4 regions of the Erwinia sorbitola genome follow, and region 2 is predicted to be linked to each of the others. Evidence: predicted binding sites of a transcription regulator. Region 2 holds the regulator's gene; each other region holds the start of a gene.

Region 1 (7,861 bases), 1.2 Mb from region 2:
AGGTCGCATAACTGAACGTACTGGTGCGAAGTTCGAATAACACTTTAACGTTACCTGTGATAGAGTGACGGTGAAGTAAAAAAATTCTCTGAGATGTTTGCAAGCGGGCCCGTCCCCTGAGCCGATAATTAATACCAAACAGAGTGTGACGCTCTGTAACCTGTGCGCAAGCTCGGTTCGTCCGAGAAGCCTGATGGTTGCGACGGCATGCTCACCTTGAACCATGGGTTCAAGGGTTACAGCCTGCGGCGGCATCTCGGAGAACCTCACATTTCCTGCTGTACCCCTCCCGAATTTATCTTTTTTTCTCTATGCTGTTCAGCACGCTTCTGTACCATTTTATGGAGTCAGCTACGTGTTAACCCCCACATTGACGCTCCGTCAGGATATCCGCAGGCATGTACGCAATTTGCGCCGAGAGATTAGCGCCGAACAACAGCAGTTTGCCGCCGTGCAGGTTGCCGAACATGCGCTGAATTTTGCCCCGGTGCAGCAGGGGAAGAATATCGCGCTGTTTCTCTCCGTAGATGGTGAAATCAATACCCGCCCGTTAATTGCCAAGTTGTGGCAGCGAAAGCAGCAGGTTTACCTGCCAGTGCTACACCCCTTCTCGGCTGGCCAGCTGTTGTTCCTGCGTTACGACGAGCAGACCGAACTGAAGATAAACCGCCTGCGTATTTATGAGCCGCCGCTGGATATCCGTAATCTGCTGCCGTTAAGCGAGCTGGACGTGCTGTTTGTACCGCTGGTAGCGTTTGATGCCGGAGGACAGCGTCTGGGAATGGGGGGAGGATTTTACGATCGTACCTTACAGAACTGGCAGCAACATGGCTTTATGCCGGTGGGTCTGGCTCACGACTGTCAGCAGGTGGAGAGAGTGCCGGTGGAGCAGTGGGATGTGCCGTTACCCGCGTTAATTACCCCGTCAAAAATATGGCAGTGGTAATTCATGAGGAAGCACACGTCGATCAGGGTCAGGCATGCCTGACCCCTACGGTATCTGCCAGTGCTGACTTGTTGCGGGGGGCGAGGCTCGCCAAGGGTCAGGCATGCCTGACCCCTACGATAACTGCCCATGCTGATTTGTTGCGGGGGCGAGGCTCGCCAAGGCTCAGGCATGCCTGACCCCTACGGTATCTGCCAGTGCTGACTTGTTGCGGGGGGCGAGGCTCGCCCAGGGTCAGGCATGCCTGACCCCTACGGTATCTGCCGATGCTGATTTGTTGCGGGGGCGAGACTCGCCCAGGGTCAGGCATGCCTGACCCCTACGGTAACTGCCCATGCTGATTTGTTGCGGGCGCGAGGCTCGCCAAGGGTCAGGCATGCCTGACCCCTACGGTAACTGCCAGTGCTGACTTGTTGCGGGCGCGAGGCTCGCCCAGGGTCAGGCATGCCTGACCCCTACGGTAACTGCCCATGCTGATTTGTTGCGGGCGCGAGGCTCGCCAAGGGTCAGGCATGCCTGACCCCTACGGTAACTGCCAGTGCTGACTCGTTGCGGGCGCGAGGCTCGCCCAGGGTCAGGCATGCCTGACCCCTACGATAACTGCCGATGCTGATTTGTTGCGGGGGCGAGGCTCGCCAAGGGTCAGGCATGCCTGAACCCTACGGTATCTGCCAGTGCTGACTTGTTGCGGGGGGCGAGGCTCGCCAAGGGTCAGGCATGCCTGATCCCTACGATAACTGCCCATGCTGATTTGTTGCGGGCGCGAGGCTCGCCAAGGGTCAGGCATGCCTGACACCTACGATAACTGCCGATGCTGATTTGTTGCGGGCGCGAGGCTCGCCAAGGGTCAGGCATGCCTGACCCCTACGGTAACTGCCAGTGCTGACTTGTTGCGGGGGGCGAGGCTCGCCCAGGGTCAGGCATGCCTGACCCCTACGGTATCTGCCGATGCTGATTTGTCGTAGGGGCGAGGCACGCCTCGCCCGGGTTCAGACCTGCCACCCATCACTTACCGTGGCGTGACGCGATAGATAATCAGTACAGCAGACGCGCGCGGACGGTGCCTGGAATGTTCTTCATCAGCTGAAGTGCCTTATCAGCCACGTCCTGCGGTGCATCAACGTCGATGACGACATAGCCCATCTGAGGCGTTGTTTGCAGATACTGCGCGGAGATGTTGATGCCCTGATCAGCAAAGATCAGGTTGATCGCCGTCAGCACGCCCGGACGGTTCTCATGGATGTGCATCAGGCGGCTGACATTCGCGCCGTGCATTGGCAGTGAGGCTTCCGGGAAGTTAACGGCTGACAGCGTGGAACCATTGTCAGAGTATTTCGCCAGCTTGCCCGCCACTTCAATCCCGATGTTCTCCTGAGCTTCCTGAGTGGATCCCCCGATATGCGGCGTCAGGATCACGTTGTCGAACTCACACAGCGGTGAATTGAACGGATCGCTGTTGGTCGCAGGCTCTTCCGGGAATACGTCAATCGCCGCGCCCGCCAGATGCTTAGTCGCCAGCACATGGCACAGTGCAGGGATATCAACCACGGTTCCGCGTGAAGCGTTGATCAGCAGCGCTCCTGGCTTCATCAGCGCCAGCTCTTCCGGCCCCATCATATTCTGGGTCGACTGGGTTTCCGGCACATGCAGGCTGACAACATCGCTCATATTCAGCAAATCGGAGAGATGCTGAACCTGAGTGGCATTACCCAGCGGCAGTTTGCTTTCAATGTCGTAGAAGAAGACATGCATGCCCAGGCTCTCAGCCAGCACACCCAGCTGCATACCGATGTGACCGTAGCCGATGATGCCCAGCTTCTTACCACGGGCTTCATAGGAACCAACAGCCAGCTTATGCCACTCACCGCGGTGGGCTTTCGCATTCGCCGCCGGAACGCCGCGCAGCATCAGCAGCAGTTCACCGATAACCAGTTCAGCTACGGATCGGGTATTGGAGAAAGGTGCGTTGAACACCGGAATACCACGCTTCGCTGCTGCATCCAGATCAACCTGGTTAGTTCCGATGCAGAAGCAGCCAACGGCCACCAGTTTTTCTGCCGCAGCAAAGATCTCTTCGGTGAGGTTGGTGCGCGAACGCAGCCCGATGAAATGCGCATCACGGATGGATTCTTTCAGTGTTTCGCTATCCAGTGCGCCCTTGTGAAATTCAATGTTGGTGTAGCCAGCAGAGCGCAGATTATCAACTGCACTCTGGTGAACGCCTTCCACCAGCAGGAATTTAATTTTGTCTTTCTCCAGTGATACTTTTGCCATTTCCCGACCCTATTTAGCAGACTTCAGATGTGGCTGAATCCCCGAAATTTTCTCCGCTGACAGACACAGTGGCTGCCAACTACGATGGATAATTCGCGGGGATATAAGATTGCCTTCTGTCAAAATAACAAAATTTACGCTGGCGGCAATACAAACGATTGCCTGGCTTCCAGCATGGCAAGCCCGACTCGCAGCACATTGCGATAGAAAATCATGGTGTAGAGCGAACCCTCAGGAGGATCGCGCCTAAGGGAGCCACTATGTGACATAAGTCACTAAATTTCGCCTGCAAAAGAAAAGATGTTTTTCGTATAAAAATAACCGGCACCGTTTGGATGCCGGACAGATCATTTTTTAATGGTTTGTACGCCGTTAGCGGTACCAATCAACGCTACATCCGCGCCGCGGGCAGCAAACAGTCCGACAGTCACCACTCCAGGCAGGGCGTTAATCGCCGCTTCCAGGCGAGTCGGGTCAATAATCTTAAGATTATGCACATCGAGAATAATGTTGCCGTTATCGGTCAACACGTTCTGACGATACTCCGGCTGTCCGCCCAGCTTCACCAGCTCACGGGCCACATAGGAACGCGCCATTGGGATAACTTCTACCGGCAGAGGGAAACGCCCCAGCACATCAACCTGTTTGGAGGCATCTGCAATGCAGATAAAACGCTGCGCCACGGCGGCAATAATTTTCTCACGCGTCAGCGCAGCGCCCCCGCCTTTAATCATCTGCATCTGGCCGTTGATCTCATCCGCACCGTCAACGTAAACCGCCAGCTCATCGATCTCATTAAGATCGAAGACGTGAATGCCATAGCCCTTCAGTTTAGCGGTTGAGGCCTCCGAACTGGATACTGCCCCTTCGATCTGATGCTTAATCGAGGCCAGCGCATCAATAAAATGTGCCGCCGTCGAACCGGTACCTACCCCAACAATCGTGCCGGGGGTAACGTAATCGAGCGCCGCCCAGCCGACAGCTTTTTTCAGTTCATCTTGTGTCATGGTATGTTTAAAACCTCTGAGTCACTGTGTGCGCGTAGTATAAAGCAAGGCTCGGGAAAAAACGCCATGGCAGGGTGTTGATTCGCAGGATTGGAACGCAGCCCACAAAGTGGTTGATTCATAAAGTGACGTAAGCTCATAGCAAACTGCTCAAAATATGGCATAGTGCAAAAACCACACCTGAAAAAGAGTACAACGATTAATGAAACGCCCAGATTATCGAACGCTTCAGGCGCTGGATGCAGTGATTCGCGAACGCGGCTTTGAACGAGCTGCGCAAAAGCTCTGTATTACCCAGTCTGCGGTTTCCCAGCGCATCAAGCAGCTGGAGAATATGTTTGGCCAGCCTCTGCTGGTGCGAACCGTACCGCCACGCCCGACGGAACAGGGCCAGAAGCTGCTGGCGTTATTACATCAGGTCGAGCTGCTGGAAGAGGAGTGGCTGGGTGACGATAATAGCGGTACAACACCACTGCTGCTGTCGCTGGCGGTTAACGCCGACAGTCTGGCGACCTGGCTGCTGCCAGCGCTCAAAACGGTGCTGACGGATTCCCCGGTTCGTCTCAATCTTCAGGTTGAAGATGAGACCCGAACACAGGAGCGCCTGCGTCGCGGTGAAGTGGTCGGTGCCGTCAGTATCCAGCCACAACCGCTGCCAAGCTGTCTCGTCGATCAGCTTGGTGCTCTCGACTATCTGTTCGTTGGCTCGAAGGAGTTCGCTGCGCGTTACTTCCCTAATGGCGTCACGCGTTCTGCGCTGCTGAAGGCACCAGCGGTGGCATTTGACCATCTTGATGATATGCACCAGGCCTTTTTACAGCAGAACTTTGACCTGTCGCCGGGCAGCGTGCCTTGCCATATCGTCAACTCGTCAGAAGCCTTTGTGCAGCTGGCCCGCCAGGGAACCACCTGCTGTATGATCCCGCACTTGCAGATTGAGCGCGAACTGGCAGAGGGGGAATTGATCGATTTAACCCCGGGTCTGTTGCAGCGCCGTATGCTCTACTGGCACCGTTTTGCCCCGGAAAGCCGTCTGATGCGCAAAGTGACCGATGCGTTGCTGGCACATGGCCACCGCGTGCTGCGTCAGGATACGGAATAAAAAAGGGCGGCCCACAGGGTCGCCCTTATTGTTTACGCTGTCGGTGCAGAATTACTGGTTACGCTGTAATTCAAACACTACATCAACCTGATCGTCGAAATGAATACTCTGCTGCTCGTAAGTCTGAGCGGCGGAGGTTAATGGTGCCGCATCGGCCGCTTTATACATGCGCGCAATTGGCATTGGCTGGTAGTTAGCCACATGGTAACGAATGCTGTACACCGGCCCCAGCTTAGTGCCAAAGCCCTGCGCCAGCTCACCCGCCTGCTTAGTTGCGTCATCAATTGCCGCTTTGCGCGCTTTAATACGATACTCATCAGGATTTGCCACGCCCAGCTCAACCGAGCGGATCTCGTTCAGGCCCGATTTCAGTGCACCGTCCAGCAGCTCGTTAAGTTTATCCAGCTGACGCAGGGTGACCTGCACCTGACGCACTGCGCGATAACCTTTCAGCACCGATTTTCCATCTTTCAGATAGTCATATTCCGGCTGAGTACGCAGGTTAGCCGCATTGATATCTTTCTTTTCAATGCCGCTTTTATTCAGAAAATCAAAATATTGCTGTACACGACCATCTGCCTGCTTTTTCGCTTCGCTGGCATCTTTCGCGGAAACATTCACTTCAATTGAGAGAGTGGCTATATCCGGGGTGGCATCAACACTCGACTGTCCAGAGGTGACCACATGCGGGCCATTCGGTAATTCGTCTGCCTGCACAGCTAAGGGCATTGTGCCCAATCCAATCATTGCGGCCAGGGCCAGTTTCGTCAGCTTCACTGCTTCCTCCATGCGGTCTGTCATCATTTTTTCGATAGCGCTACAAAGGTAACAGTAGCGGATTGTTCCGTCAAAGTGCAACGTAACAACATTTTTTATGGATCATATGGGCATATCTTAATATAGGACATCAACTCTGATACTGAGTTCCCATTACCACAAAGAGAGTGCCTGTAATGCCAGTTTCAGCGCTATTGCCCACATCACCAGACCGACCAGCAGGTTGATGATACGCTGGGCGCGGGTGGTATTCAGCAGCGGTGCCAGCCATGCTGCCAGCAGTGCGAGACCAAAGAACCACACCACTGAAGCACAGACAGAACCGAGTGCAAACCAGCGCCGGGCGTCAGAAGGCAGCTGACCGCCCAGGCTGCCCAGCACCACAAAGGTATCCAGGTAAACGTGCGGATTAAGCCAGGTGACGGCCATCATGGTCGCCACAATTCGCCAGCGCCCCTGCTTTAATGCCTCAGCTGACGCCAGAATAATATCACCACTGAATGCTGTACGCAGTGCTCCCCAGCCATACCATAACAGGAAAAGTACTCCGCCCCATGTCACCAGATTGAGCAGCAGAGTTGACTGGTTTAGCAGCGCACTACCGCCGAATATGCCGCCACAGATCAACGCGATATCGCTCAATGTACAGAGCGCAGCGGTCATCAGATGATACTGGCGACGCACTCCCTGATTCATGACAAAAGCATTTTGCGGACCGAGGGGTAGAATAAGAGCAGCACCCATGGCAACCCCCTGAAAATAAACAGATAACACTATAAATTCCTCATCATTATCGCTTTGATGAGAAGTGTATAGCGGCTGCATTATTAGGGGAAATTATAATATTTAATCAACGATTAGGCTAATTAATGGAAGGGTATCCTGATGGCGGGCTGCCCCCTAAAAAGGAGCCAGCCCGGAAAGTTTTATTGCGGTAATTTAATCGGTTCCGCCGATTCAGGCTCTGTTACCTTATGCAGATGCACATCCATCTGCGGGTAAGGGATACCGATATTATTGGCATCAAGCGCCCGCTTAAAGTTCTTCATCAGATCCCAGTAAACATCCTGCAAGTCACCAGCCTTGCTCCAGCAGCGCACGACAAAGTTAACTGAAGAGGCCGCCAGTTCATTCAGGCCAATCTGTACGCCACGCTCCTGAAGTACACGAGAGTCAGCATCGACGACTTCACGCAGCAGTCTGAGCACGTGATCAACGTCAGCGTCGTAAGCCACGCCGATTATAAATTCGTTACGGCGCTCCGGCTCACGGGAGAAGTTAATAATATTTCCGGCAATGATTTTACCGTTTGGTACCACCACCATCTTGCCGTCTGCGCTGCGTAAGGTGGTTGAGAATATTTGTACGTTAAGCACCGTACCCATTACACCTCCGAGGTCGACAAACTCACCGGCGCGGAAAGGACGGAAGGTAACCAGCAGCACACCAGCGGCCAGGTTAGAGAGCGATCCTTGTAGCGCAAGGCCGATAGCCAAACCGGCGGCACCCAGCACCGCAATAACGGAGGCGGTCTGCACACCCACACGCCCCAGCGCAGCAATCAGGGTAAAGGCGATGATTCCGTAGCGCACCAGCGCTGAGAGGAAGTCAGCTACGGTGGCATCGATATGACGTGCCAGCATCACTTTATTAATGGTATTTGAGATCATGCGCGCCACGATCATACCGATGATGGCGATGGCAATTGCCGCGACAATATTTACCGCATAGCTTAACAGCAGCGCCTGATTGCGT
Region 2 (7,861 bases):
TGCTGTTCAACTGAAATGGTGACACCTGTGACGCTCACGCCAAAATTGCGCGCTGCGTATTCCGCCAGTCCACCCCAGCCGCAGCCTATATCCAGCAGCGACATGCCCGGCTCCAGATTCAGCTTCTCACAAATCATCTGCAATTTAGCTTCCTGAGCCTCTTCCAGCGTACGGGCCTGTTTCCAGTAAGCACAGGAGTACTGCATATAGGGATCGAGCATCAGAGTGAACAAGTCATTGCCCAGATCATAATGCTCTTTGCCAACAATCCACGCGCGCTTACGTGATTGCAGATTGGTGATACGTGCAGCGACCACACGCAGCGTATCGCGGAAATGATGCGGGAGCTGCTGATCCAACTTTGCCTGTAAAATACGCTGGAAAAAAACATCCAGCCGTTCACATTGCCACCAGCCATCCATATAGCTTTCACCTAACCCCAGCGAACCTTCCTGCAATACGCGTTTGAAAAAATCGGGGTTAGAGATCTGGATATCCCAGGGGCGGGATCCGTTGATTTCGATATTTGCCTGACTCAACATCTCCTGCACGATGCGATACCACGGATTGTCTTCCAGGCTCACTTCTTCTATACACGATGAACTCATAGCTTCTCCATCACCCTGTGTGATTGAAACCTGAGAAAAAGAATAGTCAATTTCTACAGATATGTGAGAGCAATCACGGCACATGCCGCGGTCTGATATCCGACGTTAAAAAAGAGGTTTGATTTGAATCTGGCAGAGGTCGTAACTGAGTCACGCGGAACAACATCATGACAACCTTGTCAGAATCTAACAGTGGACGATGACCAGAAGCCACCATCCACTCAAAAATGTTGTTAAGTTGTTATTTTATAATGCGCTATGAAGTATATGCTCACGCACAGCAATATTCAACGCATTATTGTTAGTGTGCTAATTAAATGTTTTTACAAGATTTTACCTGGCCGTCAGTGCGGTGAAGCGCCTGCTTTTGCTCCGCAGAGCGTTGGACAAGGTAACCGATTACAGCCAGAACGATGGTGCTCGCCATCACCAGCGTTGTTGTGCGCAGCGGCGACTGAATCCATGCAGACACGGCCAGACTGGCTAAAAAGCAGAGGCCGAGCTGCAACATATTCTGTAACGCAGCGGCCTTGCCGGTAGCCTGGGGGAAGGGCAGTAGAGCACTGGAGACGACAACAGGATAGATCGCACCATTTGCCATCGCCATACCGCAGAACGGCAGCAGCAGCGCAAACAGTGAAGGCTGTGACTGATGTGACACCAGATAAAGCGCAACGGTACTCAGCGTGTAGAATGCCAGCAGCCATGGCAGCAACTGACGCCCGGCATAGTGATTCAGCAGGGCCCGGCAGCCAAACCCACCAATAAGAAACGCCGCAGTTTGCGGAACGTAGCTCAAACCGATATCCGCAGGTGTTAAGCCAAGATTACCCAGGATAAATGGTGAGCCGGTCAGCCATGCAAAGAAACTGGCGGAACAGGCGGCATAAATCGCCACGTTCCCGCTGTATACCGGCGACTTTAGCAGGGTGAAAAAGCCGGGTGCGGGGGGCTTTACCGCCGCTTTATCCACCAGCGGTCTTGATGGCAGTCGCAGCGTAGGAATCAGCAGCGTGACGCTAACCAGCAGCAGGACGACGAAAATAGAGCGCCATGAAAAATGTTGCAACAGCCATGCACCCAGCAGCGGTGCCAGCGCGGGGGAGAGTGCAACCAGCGGCATTATGGTGGCAAACACGCGGTTGGCCTGCGGGCCGCTGTAACGGTCAACCACCAGCGCCTGCCAGCTTACCGCTGCGGCACAGACACCTACCGCCTGAAGGAAACGCATGGCCAGCAGCCAAAAGGCAGACTCTACCCACAGCATGGCCGCACAGCCAATAATAAACAGGCTCAGGCCCATGATTAATACCGGCTTGCGACCGATGCGGTCAGAAAGCGGGCCCCATACCAGCTGGGCGCAGGCAAAACCGGCGAGGAAGATACTCAGGCTGGCGCTGATGGCTCCGGCACCTGTTTGCAGATCCTGCTGCATCACGCCAAATGCGGGCAGGTACATATCAGTAGCAAGGAAGCCCAGCATACTGAGCAGCGCAAGGTAAATCATAAATCCTTTGGAACGCATATTTATTAACTCTTATCAGACAATTTTTTTACGTGTGGAGTTTAATCTCGTGCTGAGTCACCTGTGAAACGTTAATATTAGCGGGTTGCAGTGAAAAATATTGAAGGCAAAAATATGTGGTCTGAACATTCTCTGGAAGTGATTGATGCTGTCGCCAGAACGGGCAGCTTTACCTCTGCGGCGGCAGAGCTGCATCGCGTACCCTCGGCGATCAGTTATACCGTGCGTCAGATGGAAGAGTGGCTGGCAATCAGCCTGTTTGAACGTCGTCATCGCGATGTGGTACTGACAGAGGCAGGTCGTGTTTTTATTGAAGAAGGGCGGGCTGTTATCAAAAAAATGCTCGTCACCCGTATCCGCTGCCAGCAGGTGGCTAACGGCTGGCGCGGGCAAATCAATATTGCTGTCGACCGGATTGTGCGCCCGGCCCGCACCCGGCAGCTGGTGGTGGATTTTTATCGGCGTTTTCCGGATATGGAACTGCATATCATGCCAGAAGTTTTTAACGGGGTGTGGGATGCGCTGGCAGATGGTCGCGTGGACGTGGCGATCGGAGCAACCCAGGCGATCCCGGTCAAAGGGCGCTTTGCCTATCGTGATATGGGAAGCCTCAACTGGCGTTGCGTGGTGCAAACTGAACATCCATTATTCAGTCAGGATGGCCCGTTAAGCGAGGCGCTGATCCGCGAGTGGCCATCACTGGTACTGGAGGACACCGCACGCGCATTACCAAAACGCACCACCTGGACGCTGGATAACCAGCGGCGGCTGGTGGTGCCCGATTGGGAGAGTGCTTTTGACTGCCTGCGCGCCGGTTTGTGCGTGGGGATGGTGCCCGGGCATTTTGCGCAACCGTGGTTGCAGCAGGGGGTTCTCGGCGAACTGACGCTGACAGCAGCGTTTCCTGACAGCCCCTGCTATCTCAGCTGGTCAGAGCAAAGCGCATCGCCTGCATTAAACTGGCTGCTTGAATATCTGGGGAACACGGAAACGCTTAACGCTGAATGGCTGAGTGAACAACCCGGCCTGTAGCCGGGTGGGGACAGAGCTTATCGACGATAGTCGCGGTACGGGCCATCGGCAACGGAGCGGCGCTCAATCAGCGATGGATGAACTTCAATGGTCTGCGGCTCTTCGCGCTTGCTGGTGATGCGATCGAGCAGCATATCAAAGGCAGTTTCACCCAGGCGCTCTTTTGGCTGGTGTACGGTCGTCAGCGCAGGGGTAAAGTAACGCGCGTTGCGCACGTTATCATAACCGATCACCGAAATATCCTGCGGCACGCGCAGCCCCATCTCATCTGCTGCGCAAATCGCCCCCATTGCCATAATATCGCCGCCGCAAAAAATGGCTGTCGGGCGCTGTTTTTGCGATAAAATCTGTTGCATGGCGCGATAACCTGACTCGGGTTCAAAGTCACCTTGCACCAGCCACTCATCGCGCAGGGTGATCCCCGCTTCTGCCAGCGCTTTGAGGAATCCCGCATGGCGACCGCCGCCGGTATTACGCTCAAGCTGTCCCGGAATCGCACCGATATCGCGGTGCCCGCGCTCAATCAAATAACGCCCAGCCAGATAGCCCCCTTCAAAGGCATTATCCTGTACGCTATCGGTGAAATCACCGCGCGACTCGCCCCAGTCCATAACCACCATTGGAATATTGCGATTATCTTCCAGCATGGAGATTAGCGTATCGGGATACTCTGAACACATAACCAGCAGGCCATCAACGCGCTTTTGCGCCATCATCGACAGGTACGCCTGCTGCTTTTGCAGGTCATTATGCGCGTTGCCTAAAATCAGCGTATAGCCTTTGGCAAAGCAGCGGTTTTCAATCGCTTCAATAATCTCAGCAAAATAGGGGGCTTCACTGGATGTTGCCAGCAGACCAATAGTTTTGGTGTGGTTGACCTTAAGACTGCGAGCCACGGCGCTGGGGGAATAGTGCAACTCTTTAATTGCTGCCCACACCGCTTCGCGCGTCTCTTCGGCTACAAAGCGCGTTTTATTAATAACGTGGGACACTGTGGTGGTTGAAACACCTGCGCGCTTTGCCACATCCTTAATTGTTGCCATTAAAATCGTACTCCTGGTGTTATCATAACATCTTGATAACTAATTGGTTAAACGTTTGCCTGGGTACAGCCATTCCTGCCCGAACAGAATAAATTTAGGTGCTGTCTCAAAGGGGCTGGAAGGGGTAGAATCGTCCGTAGAGTGACATGCAGTACTGGCTAAAAAAAAGTTCCCGGGTCTGTTGCGCAACGGAAAGGACGAATTCTAACAAGGCTGCGCGCAGAAAACGAGATTTTTACAGGTAACTGTGGGAAAATATGTTGGCTTACAAATAACAAGGTTATTAAGGAGAGGGGATGAACACTGATATGAAAATGACAGCTATTGCTGTTGTGGGTTCACTGCTGATGATTATTGCGTTTAGTTTTACGGCTGTAATGCACTAAATCCTAACGGGAAGGGGTAACTCTCTTCCCGTATAACCTTTATCTAAATGGCAATGGCTTTACATCAGCGAATGGTTTTAGGCGTCATCATACGGCGCGCGCCGATGTAGTGTTCCTGCCAGTAATCCTCGCTCAATGCGCTGACCTGAATATCCTTCCCGGTACGCGGTGACTGGATAAATTTGCCGCCCCCAAGATAGACGCCAACATGGTCAGCGGTTCCGCGTCCGTTAATACGGAAGAACACCAGGTCGCCTTTCTCTAACTCATCGCGCTTAATCGCAGCGGCATCGCGCAAGTGATACATTTCATTAGCAGTGCGGGGGATCTTGAATTTAACCAGGTCTTTATAGGCGTACCACACCAGGCCACTGCAATCGAAACCGGTTTTGGGTGAGGTGCCGCCCCATTGATAAGGCTTACCAAGCTGCCCCATCAACTTATTCATCGCGGTTTCGCGGGCTTTCTGATAGCGCGCACGGTGAGCCTTACTGAGTTTCAGCGGGGCGCTGCCCGGTTCAGTCATGTCACTTTCGACTGTTTTGCTACCCGCGCGTTTACGGCCATATAACTTTTTACCCGCTTTCTTATTAGCAGCGAGTTTTTTACTCAGCGTCTGTTTCTCTGCCTTTAACTTGCGCGGCGGTTCAACGGCAGTTTTTTTCTTCTCTTTATCTTTCAGTTTTTTTGCCAGAACGAGGCGCGCAGCTTTAGATGGCTCTTTTTTGGTGGCGGCGCGAGTGGGTTCTTTTTTAGCGGTAACCTTGGTTTTTTTAACCACAGGTTCTTTCGCTTTTTTGGTCGATGTGGTTTTGACCGGGCGACGTTTACGGCGATCGTCTGCGTGAGCACTGTTGCTATCAGCTTTCTGCTGATTTGCATTAATAGGGGCATGTGGCGATGCGTGCGCCATATTGAAAAATAGCTGGGTGAAAGCCAGTATGAAGAGCGTGATAAGTAAACGCATCGTTCCCATTAACAGTTTGTGCGCTGCTACGACACAGCAACGCGGTCAGAAAAGAGATTTCCGCTGTAAGGCAGAAGGTTAGGGCAATTCTAATCTAACTTCTTAACAAAGGGTAAGGTCTTTTTTGTTTCAATATTACAGATCAAGAAAATGATGGAATATTGAACACAATCAGCTGTTTAACTCAGCAATAAAAACAAATTTAATCCTGTCTGGTGCAGCAGCCATGATAAGAAAATGTTATTTTGTTTCCTGGTATTGTCTATTGGCTGCATTTTCACCAGATACCCTATGTGAAAATGTCATTTTCATCACCATGACAGAGCCGCTACAATAACAAGGCTGCGCCTAGCCTACACATGAAGTATCGTATTGAGGAAGACATTTATGAGTACTGTTGAAAAAATTCAACGCCAGATCGCTGAAAACCCTATTCTGCTGTATATGAAAGGTTCTCCGAAACTGCCAAGCTGCGGTTTCTCTGCGCAGGCTGTGCAGGCACTGTCGGCATGCGGTGAGCGCTTCGCGTTCGTTGATATTTTGCAGAACCCTGACATCCGTGCTGAAATGCCAAAATATGCTAACTGGCCAACTTTCCCTCAGCTGTGGGTGGACGGTGAGCTGGTAGGCGGCTGCGATATTATCATTGAGATGTATCAGCGCGGTGAGCTGCAACAGTTGATCAAAGAGACTGCGCAGAAATATCCGTCTGACGCCGCAGAGTGATGCCGGCTTAGTGTCAGCATAAAAAAACGGGCCTGTTATGGCCCGTTTTTTTTTGCTGAATACAAGGGTAAATAGCTTACTCCTCGCTGTCGTCACTCCCGGCGTCAGCAGGCAGCGGCCAGCCGCCAAGACGCTTCCAGCGGTTCACCAGCTCACAGAACAGATCGGCAGTTTGCAGGGTGTCGTACAGGGCAGAGTGCGCCTGTGCATTGTCAAATGGTAACCCCGCAGCGGTACAGGCTTTCGCCAGAACCGTCTGACCCAGTACCAGTCCGCTAAGGGCAGCCGTATCGAAGGTGACGAACGGGTGGAAAGGGTTGCGCTTCAGCGCGGCACGTTCGGCGGCGGCATTCATAAAATTCAAATCGAACGTCGCGTTGTGCGCCACCATAATTGCCCGGCTACAGCCGCTCTCTTTAATCCCTTTACGCACCAGTTTAAAAATGGCATGCAGGGCTTCGTACTCGCTGACTGCGCCGCGCAGTGGATTTTCTGGATCAATGCCGTTAAATGCCAGTGCTTCAGGTTGCAGAACTGAACCGACAAAAGGCTCAACGTGGAAATGGATGGTTTCATCCTTCTCCAGCCACCCGTTGTCATCCATCTTAAGCGTCACCGCCGCGATTTCCAGTAATGCGTTTGTTTTGGCGTCAAAACCAGCGGTTTCAACATCAATAACGACTGGATAAAAACCGCGAAAACGGCTGCTAAGGGTATTCAGTTCATTCGATTCAGACATCAGCATCTCACAGGCGAAAAAAGGCAGCGCGTATTATGGCAAATTTTAGCGGGGGTTGCAGCAGAGGAGGGAAGGAGGGTGCCAGAAAGGCACCCAAAATATTTAATGGCCGAGGCCTTTTCCTGCTTGTTTATTCTCGATTAGCTCGATTTTGTAGCCATCCGGGTCTTCAACGAAGGCAATGATCGTGGTGCCACCTTTAACCGGGCCAGCTTCACGGGTAACATTGCCGCCATCATTGCGGATGCGATCGCAGGTTGCAGCCACATCATCTACGCCCAGCGCGATATGACCGTAAGCATTACCCAGCTCATAGCTGTCAACGCCCCAGTTGTAAGTAAGCTCAAGGACGGCACCTTCGCTCTCTTCGGTATAGCCGACAAATGCGAGGGTGTATTTATATTCGGTATTTTCACTGGTGCGCAGCAGGCGCATACCCAGCACTTTAGTATAGAAATCAACGGAGCGTTGCAGATCGCTCACGCGCAGCATGGTATGAAGTAAACGCATAACATCCTCTTTTAAATCGGCGTCATCATTGATGACGTAAAAAAACCAGTATAGCTTTTATGCCATCCGGTGCGAACCCTTGTAGCATTAACCGAGGAACGGATAGTCGGTATAGCCTTCCGCGCCGCCACCATAGAAGGTTTCAGGCTTAGGTTCGTTCAGCGGTGCACCGTTTTGCAGACGGGCTACCAAATCCGGATTGGCAATATAGCTGCGACCAAAGGCAGCGGCATCAATCAGCCCCTGTTCGATCAGTGTCTCCGCTTTTTCCGCTGTATAACCACCTGCGCCAACAATTACGCCGGGGTAAACAGCACGGATCGCC
Region 3 (7,861 bases), 990 kb from region 2:
CAGATTAAGCATGGCATTAAGCGCATGATAATCAGGCGTTGCCGCAGTGGCCTCTATGAGTGTGCTGTCTGTTGCTGCCAAAATTGGGTTACTCCCTTGTATACGTGAGCGATATCGTCAGCGGTGCCCATCAGCTCAAAGCGATAGAGGTAAGGCACCTGACATTTTCGCGCAATAATGTCGCCAGCCAGGCAGTAAGCCTCGCCAAAGTTGCGGTTACCGGCAGCGATAACGCCACGGATCAGCTGACGATTATTGGTGTCGTTCAAAAACTGAATCACCTGTTTGGGAACCGCGCCCTGAGGCGTCCCGCCACCATAGCTGGGTACCACCAGAATGTAGGGCTGCTCCACCTGTATCTGCTGAGTGCATTCCAGCGGTATACGCACAGCCGGCAGGTTTAAACGGGTGATAAATCGGTGGGTATTTTCAGACAGGCTGGAGTAGTAGACCAGCGTGCTCATAATGTTATCCCCGTGCCGCCGCCAGATGACTCAGCGCATGGATTTTGTCCGGACGGAAGCCGCTCCAGTGATCCTGCTCTGCCATAACCACCGGTACCTGGCGGTAGCCCAGAGACTTGAGGGTCTCTACGTGGGCAGGCTCGCTGTCCAGGTTGATCAGCTGATAATCAATTCCCTTCTTATCCATGGCATTTTTAGTTGCGTTGCACTGGACACAGTTATCTTTAGTGTAAATAATAATGCGCATGATTCGTATTTACCTTGTTGGCCGGATATCTCAAATCTTCAGGCGCTGATTTACTGCATGGAGAGCGCCGCCACTGCCACACCATGTTGTGTGGTCTTGATGGGGTAAATACTAGATATAGTGCATCTGGATTGCAACCACACAACATATAGGTTTTTCATATTTATTTATTCAGTGCTCACACAAGCCTTGTGGCGTAAGGATTTCGCCAGAATAAAAAATTTTGCTGATAAAAAAAGCCCGCAGCTTTCGCCACGGGCTTCTCTGTTCTGCCTGTTTTATGTACTATCTGCCGGATGTACTGGTGCTGATCAGTGCTCCAACCAGGATACCCAGCGCGGCACCAATACCGACACCATGCCATGGTTTATCACGGATATACTCATCCACATGGCTGCCGGCATCTTTTGCCGCCCGCGTCACACGGTTAGGGCCCTGAAGTTTAGCCCGGGTTTCTTTCAGCAGGGATTCGGCCCTGGAGCGTGCTTCCTCTGCCTCTTCCTTTGATTTACTGCCCCAGGATTTCAGCAGGTCATCCAGGCTATCAGCCAGCAGAGAAACATCCTGATTCAGGTCGATATCGTTATTTTTCGTTGTCCGGTTGAACATTTTTTGCTCCCTTAGTCTGAAAAAGTACTATTAAGTATAGAACACCCTCGCAGAACGCCACGCGATTGACGGCGTTTATGGATTATTCCGAAAGCCCTGACTGTACAGCCTGATGTAAGGTTGCGGGGTTGGCAGACTTAGAGGAGCAAGCATGTATTTACGACCTGATGAGGTAGCTCGCGTACTGGAAAAAGCGGGATTTGAAATGGATGCGGTCACCGCAAAAACCTACGGTTTTCGTCGCGGTGAAGACTATGTGTATGTCAACCGTGAGGCACGCCTGGGCCGTACTGCACTGGTCATCCATCCCACGCTTAAAGAGCGAAGCCAGGCCATAACGGCGGCATCTTCAGATGTTAAAACCTGCGATCACTACGTACGATTCCCGATGTATCTGGCCGGTGATACCAACGATCACTACGGCATTCCACATGGTTTCAGCTCGCGAATGGCGCTGGAGCGTTATCTGGAAAGGATGTTTGGTTAATTTTTCCATTAGCTGTTTGCGTTACGTTTGAGGAAAATCCTGCGGTTGTTGACGAGCCAATGGCTGGATAAGCCGCCAATTAGTCGCGGTATTAGCACGCTAGTTTGCCGCAGCCAGCGACTAGACTGTTAGCATGACAGACTCAGGCAGGATGAACGATGAAACGGCTGATAGCAGCGCTGGCAGCAGTGTGGATGTTAACTGGCTGCGCGACAATTGTTGGTAGCGAAACTCAGGACGTAACACTCCAGACTCAGCCCCCGGGGGTGAAGTTTGTTGTGCAGGATGAAACCGGAAAAGCGGTGGCCGAAGGTTACACTCCGAAAACGGTGACGCTGAAAAAGTCCAATGGGAATTACTTCGGCAAGAAAAAGTATCTGGTGATGCTGGAACGCGCGGGCTATGTGCCGCAGACGCTGCCGCTGAAAGAGAGTCCAAACCTGTGGTATTTGCTGGGTAATATTCCGCTGCTCGGCTTCCCGGGCTGGCTGGTGGTTGACCCGTTCTACGGGGGGATGTACAAGATTGAACCGGAACGCCTGCAGACCATTATGAATCCGGTTGGCGCACGCGGCGGTTAAAACCAAACGGCAGGCGGGATTATCCCCCTGCCGTTGTCGTTTTATTGTGCAGTGGTTTTTACCATGCCCTGTGCAGGTTTAAATTTCTCCAGATACTGATGCTGGAAGATGCACATACGAATAGTGTTGCGGTATTCACCGTTGATAAAGAATTCGTGGATCAGCTCGCCTTCAATTTCAAAACCCAGCTTGCGGTAAATATGTATCGCTCTCTCATTCTCTTTATCGACAATCAGATAGAGTTTGTAGAGGTTGAGCACGGAAAATCCGTAATCCATCGCCAGTTTCGCCGCCTTGCTGCCCAGCCCTTTTCCCTGATGGCTGGGGGCAATAATGATCTGAAACTCTGCGCGGCGATGGATATGATTGATCTCCACCAGTTCAACCAGCCCGGCGTTACATCCATCGTGTTCCACCATAAAGCGGCGTTCGCTCTGGTCGTGGATATGCTTGTCGTAAAGATCGGACAGCTCCACAAATGCCTCATACGGCTCTTCAAACCAGTAGCGCATCACGCTGGCATTATTATCCAGCTGGTGGACAAACCGCAGATCTTCACGCTCCAGCGGGCGCAGTTTTACGCTGTTATCAACATACCTGGCAGACATAAAAATTCCTTTTAGCAAAAGCAACATTGCCCGGAGAGTATAACGGTTTATCACGGCCAAAAAAAACGCGCCCTGAGGCGCGTTAAGTCAGTATTGGATGATACGGTCAATCAGAAGTTGTAACCGACAACCAGGTAGTAACCGAAACCATTAGATTTCACGTTAAAGTTACCTTTACCGAAGTTCAGCTCGGTGCCGTCGTTCCACTGGCCGCCGTTGTGGAAGTAACGCGCCACAAACGAGTAGTGCCAGTGGTCGTAGCCCAGCGCAAGAATGTGGCTGGAAGCAATAGAGTTACTGGTGCGCTGGTGGTTTGGATCGTCACCGAGGTCGGAGCCCCAGTCAAAGTTGGTGAACCCGATATAGGTCAGGTTGCCGCCCCACAGCTGGGTCAGTGGTACAAAGTATTTCACCTTGAAGCGGTAGCCATCCCAGCTATCTTCATTTGCTGCACCGTAGTTTTCCCACTGGTGTTTCGCATATACGTTCAGTGACAGGCCAATATCGGAATGGGTGTCGATATCGGTACCCAGACCCATGTACCAGGTATTCTGGCGGCTCGCCTTATTGTCGCCCATATCGTAGATATAGTTGTTGGCGAAATACCACTCTTTAAACGGACCAAAACCAAGGTTAGTGCCGGTCAGTTTATCAATAGAGAAGCGCGGTTCGATCTCCATAAAGAACGGAGAACCATCGTCCCATGCGCCGACATCGTTGCCATTACCGACGCCGAACACTTTTGGCACATCGATATAGCCATAAAAATCAAACCAGTCTTTTTTGGCAAAGGCTTCGTATTCAAGATACAGGTCGTTATTCAGCTGCGGCCCGAAACGGGTATGGTAGCTTCCCACTACGTTAACACTCTGATGCCACCAGTCGGAAAGGTATTCCGGGTTGCTCTCTTCAGCCATTGAAACATTGGTATAAGAAAGTGCTGCCAGTGCGCCAGCCATCATAATTTTATATTTCATTTTTTATTACCACATGCTCTGAGACCTTGCTCAACAGCCAGCGCGCTGGAGGGGTCAGGTTATCTAAGGGCGACAAATGGGTGATTATTGATAGGAAGAAAGCACCCGCCATGAATACTGCGGCAGTGTGCCGCTAACAGGTCATTAGGAAATAGAGATTGCTCACACTTGTCAAATTCTGTTTCATTTCAATTCAGCTAAAGTGTGATGTAAGTCACAAATAATCACCCGTGCCGGGAACTTTCTCAATAATTGCGGTTTTCTGCGCCTGAAAACCTAAGTAAACGGTTGCCTGCGATAAGATGGCCTGTTCAGAGGAAAATCGGTCATTCATAACGCTACCCGTGCACGCTCGCAGTCTGCTTTAAATATAAGAATTTCTTATAAAAAAGAGCGTCGCTGCGGGGGTTTTAGTTGCATCCATCCCCGAGTTGCGCCAGCGTTTTTTGGTCGGATTTTTCCGCCTGCTGCGCCAGACGGGGAAAATCATCATAGCTGTACATCAGTGAAGGGGCGGGCAGGTTAGCCATATGATTACCCTGCCAAATCTCCAGGCGGCCAAAGTGCGAAAGGGGCTGATGGCCAAAATGATCGGGCAGCGTCAGCCAAAGTTCTGGCAGCGTATCTGCCGGACGAGAGGGTAAACGCCTGTCGCTGACGCTGTAGTTGCGTAGCCTGACCAGAAACTTATCCGGCACACGGCAGTGGCTGTTCCACCATGTGCCATCCACCATATCAAAATGGAAACGTGTGGCCTGCGGGCTGACCGCCTGTAGCTGTGCCAGCGCCTGTGGGATCATTTGTGCCATCGAATGCTGATACTGACGCAGTGACGACCCCCCGCCATTATTCAGCAGGTCGGTGGCTATACGTGCGCCGATCAGATTGGAATAAAGATCTTCCGGTGAAAACGCAGAAATAGCTTCTGAGTAACCGGGAACAGACTGGAAACCATACCACTGGGCGACTTCATGCCAGGTAGCGATCTGAAACGCGAGATGTGCAGCCAGACTGACGGACAGCTGGTATCGAGCCAGTTCACTTTTTGGTGGGGAGAACCGCCATAGCCGGATGATTCGCTGCCCCAGCTCATCGTCCAACTTTATCGTGGCGGGTTGACCCAGCTGCGGCAAAATTTGATTGAATAACCACAGAGTGTTGTCCGCGGTATCGCGCACGTGGGCGAGGTCAATAAAGCCGCCTCGTCGCGTGTAGACAATGCCATCATGTTCGCTGTTGATCCCACTCAGGGTAGAGAGGATGCTGATCCAGCTGTCATTGTAGTGATGCTTCCCGGTATCATCCGGCGCGACGATATTGCCTAACTTAAATAACGGAACCGGAATACCAATAAGTTTTGCACGCACGTCATAGCCAAAGGCGCAGCACGGGCGCAGACCATTTGGCGCTGAGAGTTTAGAAATTGTTGGCCATACGCGTAACGCCTGCGTTGCCGGGTGCTCTAAATCTCCCGTCGTCATCGGCTTAAATGGCTTTGGTGAAATATGGCAGGCATTCAGCAGCAGGCTTAACAGCACCATGCACTTTTTCATCAGAAGGCTTCTCCTATCTGAAAGTAAAAGCCTGAGCTCCTCTCACCGACACCATAGTCAAAGCGCAGATTCATTCTTTTTTTAATCTCAAAACGGTAGCCTACGCCCACCGAAGGCAGCCAGCGTCCATCTATCACTTCACTCGGGCGAGAGGACATACTGCCAGCGCCGACCCAGGCAACCACACCGTGCCTCCAGCTCAGTTTTTTACGTAATTCAAGCTGAGTCGTCATCGCATTACGTTCGCGATAACGCCCCTCGTAGTAGCCCCGCAGATGGTGGCTGTCGCCCAGGCTTCCCATCATGGTCCAGGGGACATGACCTGCGGCGAAACGGCCGTACAGATCCCAGGCAATCAGGGTGGTTGGATTTATCGGATGGTACAGATCGTACTGCATATCCCAGACGGTCAGATGATGATCTCCGCCCAGGGCCGGGGTGTAATCAGTGTAGCGAATATTCATCTGCTGGCCCCGGGTGGGATTAACAGGGAAATCACGTGTGTCATAGAGGAAGATGACGCTGACGCCAACATTCAGTTCGTTTAACGGTACCGGATGCTGGTAAAAGCTTCCTGATGCCTTATGTTGCAGCTTTGTCGCTCTTTGACTGTCAATCGCCGCACCAATCCCCGCGTAGGTATGTTGTTGCAGACGATACAGGATCTGCGGATTCGCTGAGATATTGCGAGAATTGTAGGACTGCTTGCCATGATTATTTCGCCCGGCAGAATATCCCTCGCCCCAGTAGTGAAGCGGGCGATGGCTGAACTGACCGTTGAGATAAAAGCGCCACTGGTCATTACGCAGGAACGTGTTGTTTTCGAAACCCACTCCCAGCGCTCCGGTTGAGCTGCCAAAACCGGTTAACGAGAGCGAAGAGAGCGGGGTATTTTGCTGATAGTCATCAGGTCGATAAAAACCAGCAGCAGCTACCCCGATGCCGATGCCCAGCTCAGGGGTGTAAAAAGGCCCTACCACCGTGCCCCAGTCGATGCTTTCTCGTGGGTCAACGTTGTGAGAACTCAGCTTGCAAAGGTATTCATCCACAGTTTCCCTGCTGGGCAAAAAGGAAGCCTGCGACAGCGGGGACGAGAGCATCAAAATTACCAACAACGTAAGGTGTGTTCGCATATTTAGAAACGAAACTCACCGCCCACCATTAAACTGTTACGCTTTTCAAAGCCCACTTCGGTGATGATATTAAAGTTGCGCGTAAGCTCATACTGGCCTCCGACCAGAATATTCCACGGCGACTTAAGGTGCTGTTTCACCCGAAAGTGTCCCTTCTTATCCTGGTTAACGAAGTTGACCAGATCGACAAGATTCGCTGGCATGTGAAGGTTGCTCAGACTGCCTCTGAAATCCTGATCCACATCCTGATACATACTGCCAACCCATAAGCTGGCGTGAGATACCGGAATAGAATATTTAGCAGAGCCTGGAATGGTAAACCGGTAACCTACGCGTGGTGTAAACGTATAGGCAGAGATGCTGCCGTCAAGAATATTAAAGCTGGTACGGGTATAGTTAAAATCTAACGTGCCGAACCAGTTATGATAACCATAGGCCAGAGTTGTCCCCCCTCCGTAAGTGGTACCTTTGAATTTTAATGTAAAATCCATATTTTTTAATTGACCCGGGCAGGTACCGAGCGTACAGACGGAAACATTAGATACGGAACTTCCCCTTGTATGGCCAACAATCCCATACACATTTAAAAATGGGAATAACCAGGTGTCCAGCCGTGCTGTTTCGGTTTTCGATTTTTCCCGGGTTCGCCCAACGTTGATATTGAACATGTTTCCGGGCAGCGGTATAGGTTTCATACCCGGGAACAGTCCTGGAATTTTAAGGTTAGAAAACTGAATGCTTTTTACCTTAATATTCTGATGTATGTTCATATAATTAAACCCTATCCCATAGGGATCGGGTAAATCATAACCACGCTTGCGAATTTCATCACCAAAAAAAGGCAGAGGCCCGGTAGATTTTCCAAATAAATCAGGTGGTTCTGGTGCCTGTACCTCATTGTCCCCCAGTGAATCTGTTCCGTCATTGTGATAATCAAGAGAGAGCGGTGTTTTTCTGGCATTAGGCACATCAGCCCAGGCAAACGTTAACGGCACAGCAAAAAGAAAAAGGCCGGTAAGCACATTTACTTTTGTGCAGGGATATTTCCTCATAATTACATTCCGTGTATTTCAAGTAGTATGGGCGGGCAGCATAGCGATAGTAAGATGGGTTTGCATTCCAGAAAATGCGATGTGCGGGGGCCGGCTCTATGTTTGGCTTAAGTATTATTGGTTCTGGTAATTTTTGTTTTTTTTCTAAAC
Region 4 (7,861 bases), 170 kb from region 2:
TATAGATCACCGGTTTGGTACCCAGCAGCGTCGACTGCTCAACAAAGTTGCCCATCCAGGCACCGCCGCCCTTATTATCACGCTTGAACCAGTCAGCATAGAACAGCGCCAGCGGAGTGCCGTCTTTATCCAGCACTTCATATACTTTCACATCGGGATGGTAAACCGGCAGATCCGGGCGTGGTTTAAAGGTGATGCCGTACAGCTGTGTGGCAGCGTAAAACACACCGTTTTCCAGCACATTGTTCAGCTCAAAATAGGGTTTGATCTGTGCTTCATCGAGGTCGTATTTGGCACGACGCACCTGTTCGGCGTAATACTGCCAGTCCCAGGGGGCGAGGGTAAAACCGCCCTTTTGCTGATCGATAACCGCCTGAATATCAGAGGCTTCACTCTGCGCTCGCGCCGTTGCTGCCGGTACAATCTGGCGCATAAAGTCAAAAGCTGCCTGCGGAGTTTTTGCCATCTGATCCTGCAATTTCCACGCTGCATAGCTGTTAAAGCCCAGCAGTTTTGCCTGCCGGGCACGCAGCTGCGCGAGGCGAACAATCAGCTCGCGGGTGTCATTAGCATCGCCTTTTTCCGCACGCGTCCAGCTGGCCGTAAACAGCTTTTCACGGGCGGCACGGTCGCTCATTGCTTGCAGGTCAGGCTGCTGAGTGGTGTTTTGTAACGCCAGCAGCCACTGATTTTTAAGCCCGCGAGCTTCTGCGGCCTCGGCCGCGGCGGCGATATCACTGGCGCTTAATCCTGCCAGCGCCTGGGGATCGTCAAACAGCACGCCCCCGGCTTTAGTCGCCGCCAGCAGTCGATTGGTAAAACGGGTGCTGAGGGTGGCGGATTCCTGATTGAGTGCTTTCAGCTGGTTTTTTTCTGCATCGCTAAGGCGCGCCCCTGCCAGCACAAATTCCTGCCAGGTCACTTCAACCAGGCGCAGTGATTCCGCATCCAGCCCCAGCTGCTGCCGTTGTTGATAAACCGCATCGAGCCGGACAAAAAGCCTGCTATTCAGCTTGATATCATCATCCAGCGCGGCCAGCTTCGGTGACATCTCTTCATCCAGCGCCTGAAGTTCATCGCTGGTATTGCCGGACGTCATTGCACTAAACACATTGCTTACACGCCGCAGACTTTGACCGCTCTGCTCCAGCGCCTGGAACGTGTTTTCAAAGGTCGGCGCGGCGCTGTTATCGGCAATACGCGCAATTTCATCACGTTTCTCTGCCATTGCTGCCACCAGCGCCGGGCGATAATCGTTATCAGTAATGCGATCAAAAGGCGGGGCCTGAAATGGCAATGAGCTGGCCTGACTGAAGGGGTTGTTGTGCTGCGATAACATTGGGTGACTCTCCTTTTGCGACTCTGCCGCCAGCACGCCCGGCGTGCTGACGGTCATTGCCAGACTAATAGCCCAGACTAACGGTGCGATCCTCATCTTTCTCTGCTCCCACTCCCTATGGCTGATACCTCAGCATAAGCGCCCGGCAGCTGTTGCGCAAAATCATTCCTGCCATTAATGCTGTTTACCGCGGCATCGAATCAGCTGTTTACAGCAGGGGCGTTGACCTCCCAGACGCAGCGCCCGTTGACCCAGGTGGCGGCGATATTGCGGTCGTCACCCAGCGTCATCAGCACAAACAGTTTCTCCCAGATATCGCGGCTGTTGGTATGGCGCATCTGTTGCAATGGGGATACGGCGGGATCAATAACCACAAAATCTGCCTCCTTACCCGGCATAAAGTTGCCGATGCGGTCGTCAAGATCCAGTGCTTTCGCACCGCCGAGAGTGGCATGGTAAAAAGCTTCGCAGGCGGAGAGTTTGTAGCGCTGTAGCTGGCCTACTTTGTAAGCTTCGCCCATAGTTTGCAGCATATTAAAGGTGGTGCCGGCCCCGATATCGGTGCCAATACCCATTTTCACCCCTTTGTGCCAGCAGGTTTTCAGATCAAACAGCCCGCTCCCGAGGAACAGATTTGAGGTCGGGCAAAAAGCAATGGCTGAATCGGTATGGTGCAGGCAGTCCCATTCGTGATCTTCCAGATGCAGGCAGTGGGCAAAAAGGCTGCGCTGGCCGGTCAGCTGGTACTGATGATAAACATCCAGGTAGCCGTTATGCTCCGGGAACAGCTCTTTGATCCAGGCAATCTCCTGCAAGTTTTCGCTCAGATGAGTGTGTAACCAGGTATCGGGGAACTCATGGCGTAGCTGCTGCACTTTTTCCAGCAGTTCCGGTGTGGACGTTGCCGCATAGCGCGGTGTCAGGGCATAGCTCAGACGGCCATGATTATGCCAGCGCTCAATCAGCTCACGGGTTTGTTGATAGCTCTCTTCCGGGGTTTCCATCAGCGCGTCAGGGCCATGGCGATCCATCATCACTTTACCGGCAATCAGCCGCATCTCCAGCGCGGAGGCGGCAGTAAACAGCGCATCTACCGACTGTGGATGGACGGTGCCAAATACCAGCGCGGTGGTGGTGCCATTACTCAGCAGCTGTTGCAGGAAAAACGCGGACATACGCGCTGCATGCTGCGGGCAGTGATACTGACTTTCCACCGGGAAAGTGTACTGATTCAGCCACTCCAGCAGCTGCTCGCCATAAGAGCCGACCATTTCGGTTTGCGGATAGTGGATATGAGTATCAACAAAGCCCGGGACAATCAGCTTACCGCGATAGTCGAGCGGCTCCAGATCCGGATGCAGCAGATGCTGCCCCTCTTCCCAGGCTGACAGGCTGACGATGCAGCCCTGATTAAGTAACAGCAGACCATCTTCCAGATAACGCGCAACGTCAGGGAGCTGTTGTGGCTGATCGACTGTACGGGTGATATCAAAAAAACTGGCGCGGATGGCCTGGGTGTAGCCTGGTGACATAGTTATTCCTTAATCTGAGTCGCCTGCACCGCAAAGTGTAATCAAGGGTGAGGAAATAATTTTCGATAACAAAATGATTTGCAAAAGTTATGCCAGATAATGAAACCAAAAATTAACCATAAATTACAATGAGTTAATTAAGTATACACCGATCATCCTGCTCAGGGACAGATTGTCGTGTACGCAATCGGTTGCTCACCCGGCAATCGATTGCTTTTCACTAATCAGGCACTCCTTTCTGCCTCTCTTTTTTTGTCCTGCACTCTATTCAGGCAGCAACAGAACCACTGCACGCTGGTGGTGCAGATTTTCTTATTAATCATCACAATTCGTTTCTTATCACCTTCGGCCTGAGGTGGTAAGGTGATAAAAATCCAAAATGTGTTGAGGAACAGTGAGATGATCGTATTTGTTACGGGCGCAACCGCCGGATTTGGTCAGAGCATTACCCGCCGCTTTATTGCTCAGGGCCATAAAGTTATTGCTACCGGTCGCCGTCAGGAGCGTCTGCAAGCCTTAAAAGAGGAATTTGGCGAGAGTATCTGTACGCTGGTGCTGGATGTGCGCGATCGCGCAGGCATTGAGTCTGCCGTGGCGAGCCTGCCTGCGGAATGGCGTGACATTGATGTACTGGTGAACAACGCCGGACTGGCGCTGGGTATTGAGCCTGCGCAGCGTGCCAGCCTGGAAGACTGGGAAGATATGATCGACACCAACAATAAAGGCCTGGTGTATATGACACGCGCCCTGCTGCCAGCGATGGTGGAACGTAACGTCGGCCACATCATCAATATCGGTTCAATTGCCGGCAGCTGGCCCTATCCGGGCGGCAATGTCTACGGTGCAACCAAAGCTTTTGTGCGTCAGTTCAGCTTTAACCTGCGTACCGACCTGCACGGCACCGCCCTGCGTGTAACTGATATTGAGCCGGGCCTGGTCGGCGGCACTGAGTTTTCCAACGTGCGTTTTAAAGGTGACGACAGCCGCGCAGGCAGCGTCTATGACGGCACTGAACCGCTTACTCCGGAGGATGTAACGGAAGCGGTGTGGTGGGTGGCCACTCTGCCTAAGCACGTTAATATCAGTGCGCTGGAAATGATGCCAGTGGGCCAGAGCCAGGCGGGTCTGCGGGTGCATAAAGCCTGATTTTACCCTGTTCGGGCCTGCATCAGGCCCGACCCCATCCTGCGACAATAATCAGCATGCCACAGAAAGCCACCGCCGCCCCCAGCCAGTCATAGCTACTCAGCTTGACGCCATCAACAATCCGTAACCATAGCAGAGCCGTCACCACATACACCCCACCGTAGGCTGCGTAGACGCGCCCGCTGGCAGCGGGATGCAGCGTCAGTAACCACACAAAGAGCATCAAACTGACGCCGGCAGGCAGCAGCAGCCATGCGGAAGCATTTTTCTTCAGCCACAGATAAGGCAGGAAACAGCCGATAATTTCAGCCAGAGCAGTGGCAAAAAACAGTAACGTTGTTGTCAGCACGCGCGCTTTTCTCTCTCAATGTTCAACGGCGGCAGCGGCCCACTGGCAGCGGCCTGAAAGCAGATGATATACTACAGCATATGATTTGCTCAGTCGCCGTCACGGTGTCGGCTGCTATTAAAAAGGACCTGATAATCATGAATATTTTACAACATCGTCTGGCCAGAACCACCCTGCCTCTGCTGCTGCTGGCCGCGCTGTTCTCTGTGCAGCACACGGCGCAGGCACGTACCGATCATCTGATTATTCAGGATGGCGATAACTCTCTCAGCAAAGAGCAGGCCCGCGAACAGAAAGAGCAGTGGGATGCGACCCACCGTCTGCGTGGCAAAGTTAACAACCGCGTGGAAAAAGAGTTCGACCGTGTTGACCAGGCATTTGATACCCGCGAAGGCTGTGAAAAAAGCCTGAATGTTAACGCCTACTGGGAGCCTAACACGCTGCGCTGCCTTGACCGTCGTACAGGGCGTGCGGTTACCCCATAGCAGAGATTACTGCTATAATTAGCGCCATTCTCACGTAATAAAAGGATGTCTTTATGAAAGGGTTTAAGTGGATTTTAACCGGACTGATTGTTGCCGCCCCGCTGGCCGTTCAGGCCTCGTGCGAAACAGTTAAAGCTGATATTAATCAGAAAATTATTAATAACGGCGTTCCTGCATCCGGTTTCTCTCTTGATATCGTGCCAAGCGATCAGGCAGATCAGGCTGGCGGACAGGTTGTTGGTCACTGCGAAAATGACTCGCAGAAAATTGTCTATAAGCGCAACGGCAATGACGGCGACAGTAGCGTTCCTGCCAGCGCAGGTACCTCCCAGGATACCCCAACCCAGTAATATCATCTTTCAGGGCGGTCTTTGATAGCCGCCCTGTCCCGCTGCTAGTGCGGTTTTTGCGCCGGAATAAAGCGTGAAACACCCAGACTGATTACCGCAATCACCGCCGATACGGCAAATACCCAGTGCAGAGAGTGCGCTATCTGATTGAGCATCACATCCAGAGTGGCACTGTCAATCTGCTGCCGCTGGCTGTGTGACATTACCTGCTGCACCGGATCGTGAGCGCCCGGCAAACGCAGCAGCAGATTGTAGTTCAGCACCGCTCCCATCACCGCTGTTCCCAGCGCTGACCCCAGCATACGGCTGAACATAATCGACGCCGTACAGATGCCTCGAATAGCGAAATCCGCCGTATTCTGCACCGCTATCAGGAAGGTGGTGCTGCACATCCCCATTCCCGTACCAATAACAAAAGCAAACAGTCCGGCATGCCAGACCGGGCTTTCACGGTGCAGCGTCAGCAACAGCCCGGTGCCCAGTATCAGCAGAATGGAACCCAGCAGCGCGGTGAACCGGTAGGAGGTACGCTGCATCAGCCGCCCGCTGAGGGTACTCGCCAGCGGCCAGCCAATCGACATCATCGCCAGCGCACTGCCCGCCTGAAGCGGAGTTCCACCGTTAACGCCCTGAATCCATGTGGGAAGAAAAGCACTGATACCCATCATCGCCGCACCAATCAGCAGGTTTCCCGCATTGCCTGCCAGCAGCGTACGGCTGCGCCAGATCGCCAGAGGAAACAGCGGCTCGCTGGCGCTGCGTTCATGGCGTAATAGCGCGGTTCCCGCCAGGGCCGCCAGTATCAACAGCGCCACCACCATCACGCTGCCGAGGGCTTCCGCCTGCAACAGCGCCACCAGCAGCGCACTGACGGTGAGCATCAGCCAGCCACTGCCTGCCAGGTTAAGCTTGTGCGGGCTGCGCTGCTTTGATTCCGGGAAAAAACGGGCCAGCATCAGCATGGAAATGATGCCGACAGGCACGTTTACCCAGAAGATCAGCGCCCAGTTAAAGTGCTGCACCAGCCAGGCGCCGGTTAGTGGCCCGACGATCGCAGCAATGCCCCACACGCTCGACAGCCAGCCCTGTACACTTGCGCGCTCTTTAGGCGGGTAAACATCGGCGATAATCGTGGAGGTCAGCGGCATAATGGCCCCGGCACCCAGCCCCTGGAAAGCACGGAACAGGATCAGCCAGCCCATATTTGGCGCGAATCCGCACAGCACCGAACCAACAAGGAACAGTCCGGTACCGATAAAGAACATGCGCTTTCTGCCCCACAGATCTGCCAGGCGACCATAAATCGGAACGCTCACCGCCTGAGTTAACAGATAGATGGAAAACACCCAGCCAAACTGAGAAAAGCCTCCCAGTTCAGCAATAATGGTTGGCATCGCCGTAGCCACGATGGTGACTTCAATTGCCGCCATAAACATCGCCAGCATAGAGGCGATGAGGATCCAGTGACGATGCGTCACCTGTGTTGCTGTTTGTTCTGACATATCGTCCCTTCCTGTAAAACATCCTGAAAGTGTGCATGATATTTTGCACAGCAGTTTTCGGATTGTGCTTATTATCCCCTGTATAGTCCGGGCACGAGTCTACCGGATTAAACAATAGCCTCCCAATTTATAAACACTTTTAATATTTAAGCTGACCGGCAAAGGTTTAACCGTACATTCTGGCTTTTATCTGAAGCGAATAAGATCTTTTCGCGGGGGCAGCAAGCAGAGAGGGAGAGATACGGAGCCAAACAAGGTTCAGCTCCGCCTGTCGCAGCTGGTATCAGAGGTGTTTTTTAAGCAAATCAGCCAGAGCCGTCATGCCTTTAATTATTTTCTCATCGCCGTGGGTAGAGTAGCTGAAGCGGGCAAAGTTATCGCGCTGTACCGTCGGGAAGAACGTCGCACCCGGCACCCAGACGACCTTTGCCTCCGGCACCGCATGCTCGAGCATAAATTTCGCTGTATCAAAACCTTCCGGAAACTCCATCCAGGTAAACAGACCGCCGTCGGGATCTGTCCAGCTAATCCCCTGCGGGAATTCACTTCTGACAACCGATAGCATGGTTTCCTTTTTACGCAGATACTGCGCCTTGATGGTCTGAATATGATCATCAATATTATGCCGTTCCAGATACATCGACACCGCCGCCATATTCAGCGTGCTGCACTGAGTGTCCGCTGCCAGCTTCAGCAGCCCCAGTTTTTCGGTGATCTCAGCGGAGGCCACCGACCAGCCAAGGCGCAGCCCCGGGGCAAGGATTTTAGAGAAACTACCGAAGTAGATAACGCGTCCTTCCGTATCCATACTTTTAAGGGTAGCGACCTTCTCACCCTGATAACGAACTTCACGGTACGGCGAGTCTTCGAGAATAATAAAATCATACTGATTTGCCAGCTGGATAAGATGGCGGCGACGGGCCAGCGACAGCGTTATTCCGGTTGGGTTATGGAAATCCGGCACGGTATAAAGCAGCTTGATGCGCTTTCCGGCTTTCAGCTGCTCTTCGAGGATCCCGGTCATCAGCCCCTGCTCATCCATTGGGATAGCGAGGTAATTTGGCTGACAGGTATTGAAGGCGATCAGCGCACCAAGGAAGGTCGGCGCTTCTGTTGCCACCAGATCGCCAGGATTAATCAGCAGGCGCGCGGCAAGAT

Evidence for each region. Region 2 encodes PurR, which represses purine synthesis genes. Its sites were predicted from a motif close to CANGCAAACGTTTGCNTG; they were not measured.
Region 1: a site for PurR is predicted at 3,368-3,385, ahead of serA (phosphoglycerate dehydrogenase). Genes of this name have one in related genera too.
Region 3: a site for PurR is predicted at 4,251-4,268, ahead of GN242_RS04815 (nucleoside-specific channel-forming protein Tsx). Genes of this name have one in related genera too.
Region 4: a site for PurR is predicted at 3,071-3,088, ahead of guaD (guanine deaminase). Genes of this name have one in related genera too.

What each region holds. Positions count from the first base shown of each region.
Region 1 covers NZ_CP046509.1:824,653-832,513, reverse strand. Annotated here, with positions in the region: gene zapA (cell division protein ZapA) at 1-40, shown strand, start outside; RNA gene ssrS (6S RNA) at 83-267, shown strand; gene GN242_RS03760 (5-formyltetrahydrofolate cyclo-ligase) at 356-946, shown strand; gene serA (phosphoglycerate dehydrogenase) at 1,982-3,220, opposite strand; gene rpiA (ribose-5-phosphate isomerase RpiA) at 3,568-4,227, opposite strand; gene GN242_RS03745 (LysR family transcriptional regulator ArgP) at 4,430-5,329, shown strand; gene GN242_RS03740 (oxidative stress defense protein) at 5,381-6,106, opposite strand; gene argO (arginine exporter ArgO) at 6,260-6,880, opposite strand; gene mscS (small-conductance mechanosensitive channel MscS) at 7,033-7,861, opposite strand, start outside.
Region 2 covers NZ_CP046509.1:2,054,668-2,062,528, forward strand. Annotated here, with positions in the region: gene cfa (cyclopropane fatty acyl phospholipid synthase) at 1-608, opposite strand, end outside; gene punC (purine nucleoside transporter PunC) at 922-2,133, opposite strand; gene punR (DNA-binding transcriptional activator PunR) at 2,248-3,165, shown strand; gene purR (HTH-type transcriptional repressor PurR) at 3,183-4,208, opposite strand; gene cydH (cytochrome bd-I oxidase subunit CydH) at 4,505-4,594, shown strand; gene GN242_RS09230 (C40 family peptidase) at 4,659-5,561, opposite strand; gene GN242_RS09235 (Grx4 family monothiol glutaredoxin) at 5,949-6,287, shown strand; gene rnt (ribonuclease T) at 6,364-7,032, opposite strand; gene gloA (lactoylglutathione lyase) at 7,129-7,536, opposite strand; gene GN242_RS09250 (alkene reductase) at 7,624-7,861, opposite strand, start outside.
Region 3 covers NZ_CP046509.1:1,069,541-1,077,401, forward strand. Annotated here, with positions in the region: gene nrdE (class 1b ribonucleoside-diphosphate reductase subunit alpha) at 1-81, opposite strand, end outside; gene nrdI (class Ib ribonucleoside-diphosphate reductase assembly flavoprotein NrdI) at 54-464, opposite strand; gene nrdH (glutaredoxin-like protein NrdH) at 469-711, opposite strand; gene GN242_RS04795 (DUF883 family protein) at 997-1,320, opposite strand; gene GN242_RS04800 (DUF2002 family protein) at 1,472-1,807, shown strand; gene GN242_RS04805 (hypothetical protein) at 1,966-2,388, shown strand; gene speG (spermidine N1-acetyltransferase) at 2,430-2,996, opposite strand; gene GN242_RS04815 (nucleoside-specific channel-forming protein Tsx) at 3,107-3,973, opposite strand; gene GN242_RS04820 (DUF4056 domain-containing protein) at 4,384-5,526, opposite strand; gene GN242_RS04825 (BamA/TamA family outer membrane protein) at 5,526-6,575, opposite strand; gene GN242_RS04830 (hypothetical protein) at 6,662-7,711, opposite strand.
Region 4 covers NZ_CP046509.1:2,228,667-2,236,527, reverse strand. Annotated here, with positions in the region: gene dcp (peptidyl-dipeptidase Dcp) at 1-1,435, opposite strand, end outside; gene guaD (guanine deaminase) at 1,540-2,871, opposite strand; gene ydfG (bifunctional NADP-dependent 3-hydroxy acid dehydrogenase/3-hydroxypropionate dehydrogenase YdfG) at 3,271-4,017, shown strand; gene GN242_RS09990 (YnfA family protein) at 4,040-4,366, opposite strand; gene GN242_RS09985 (DUF1283 family protein) at 4,504-4,851, shown strand; gene GN242_RS09980 (DUF1161 domain-containing protein) at 4,905-5,201, shown strand; gene GN242_RS09975 (MDR family MFS transporter) at 5,246-6,703, opposite strand; gene GN242_RS09970 (aminotransferase-like domain-containing protein) at 6,987-7,861, opposite strand, start outside.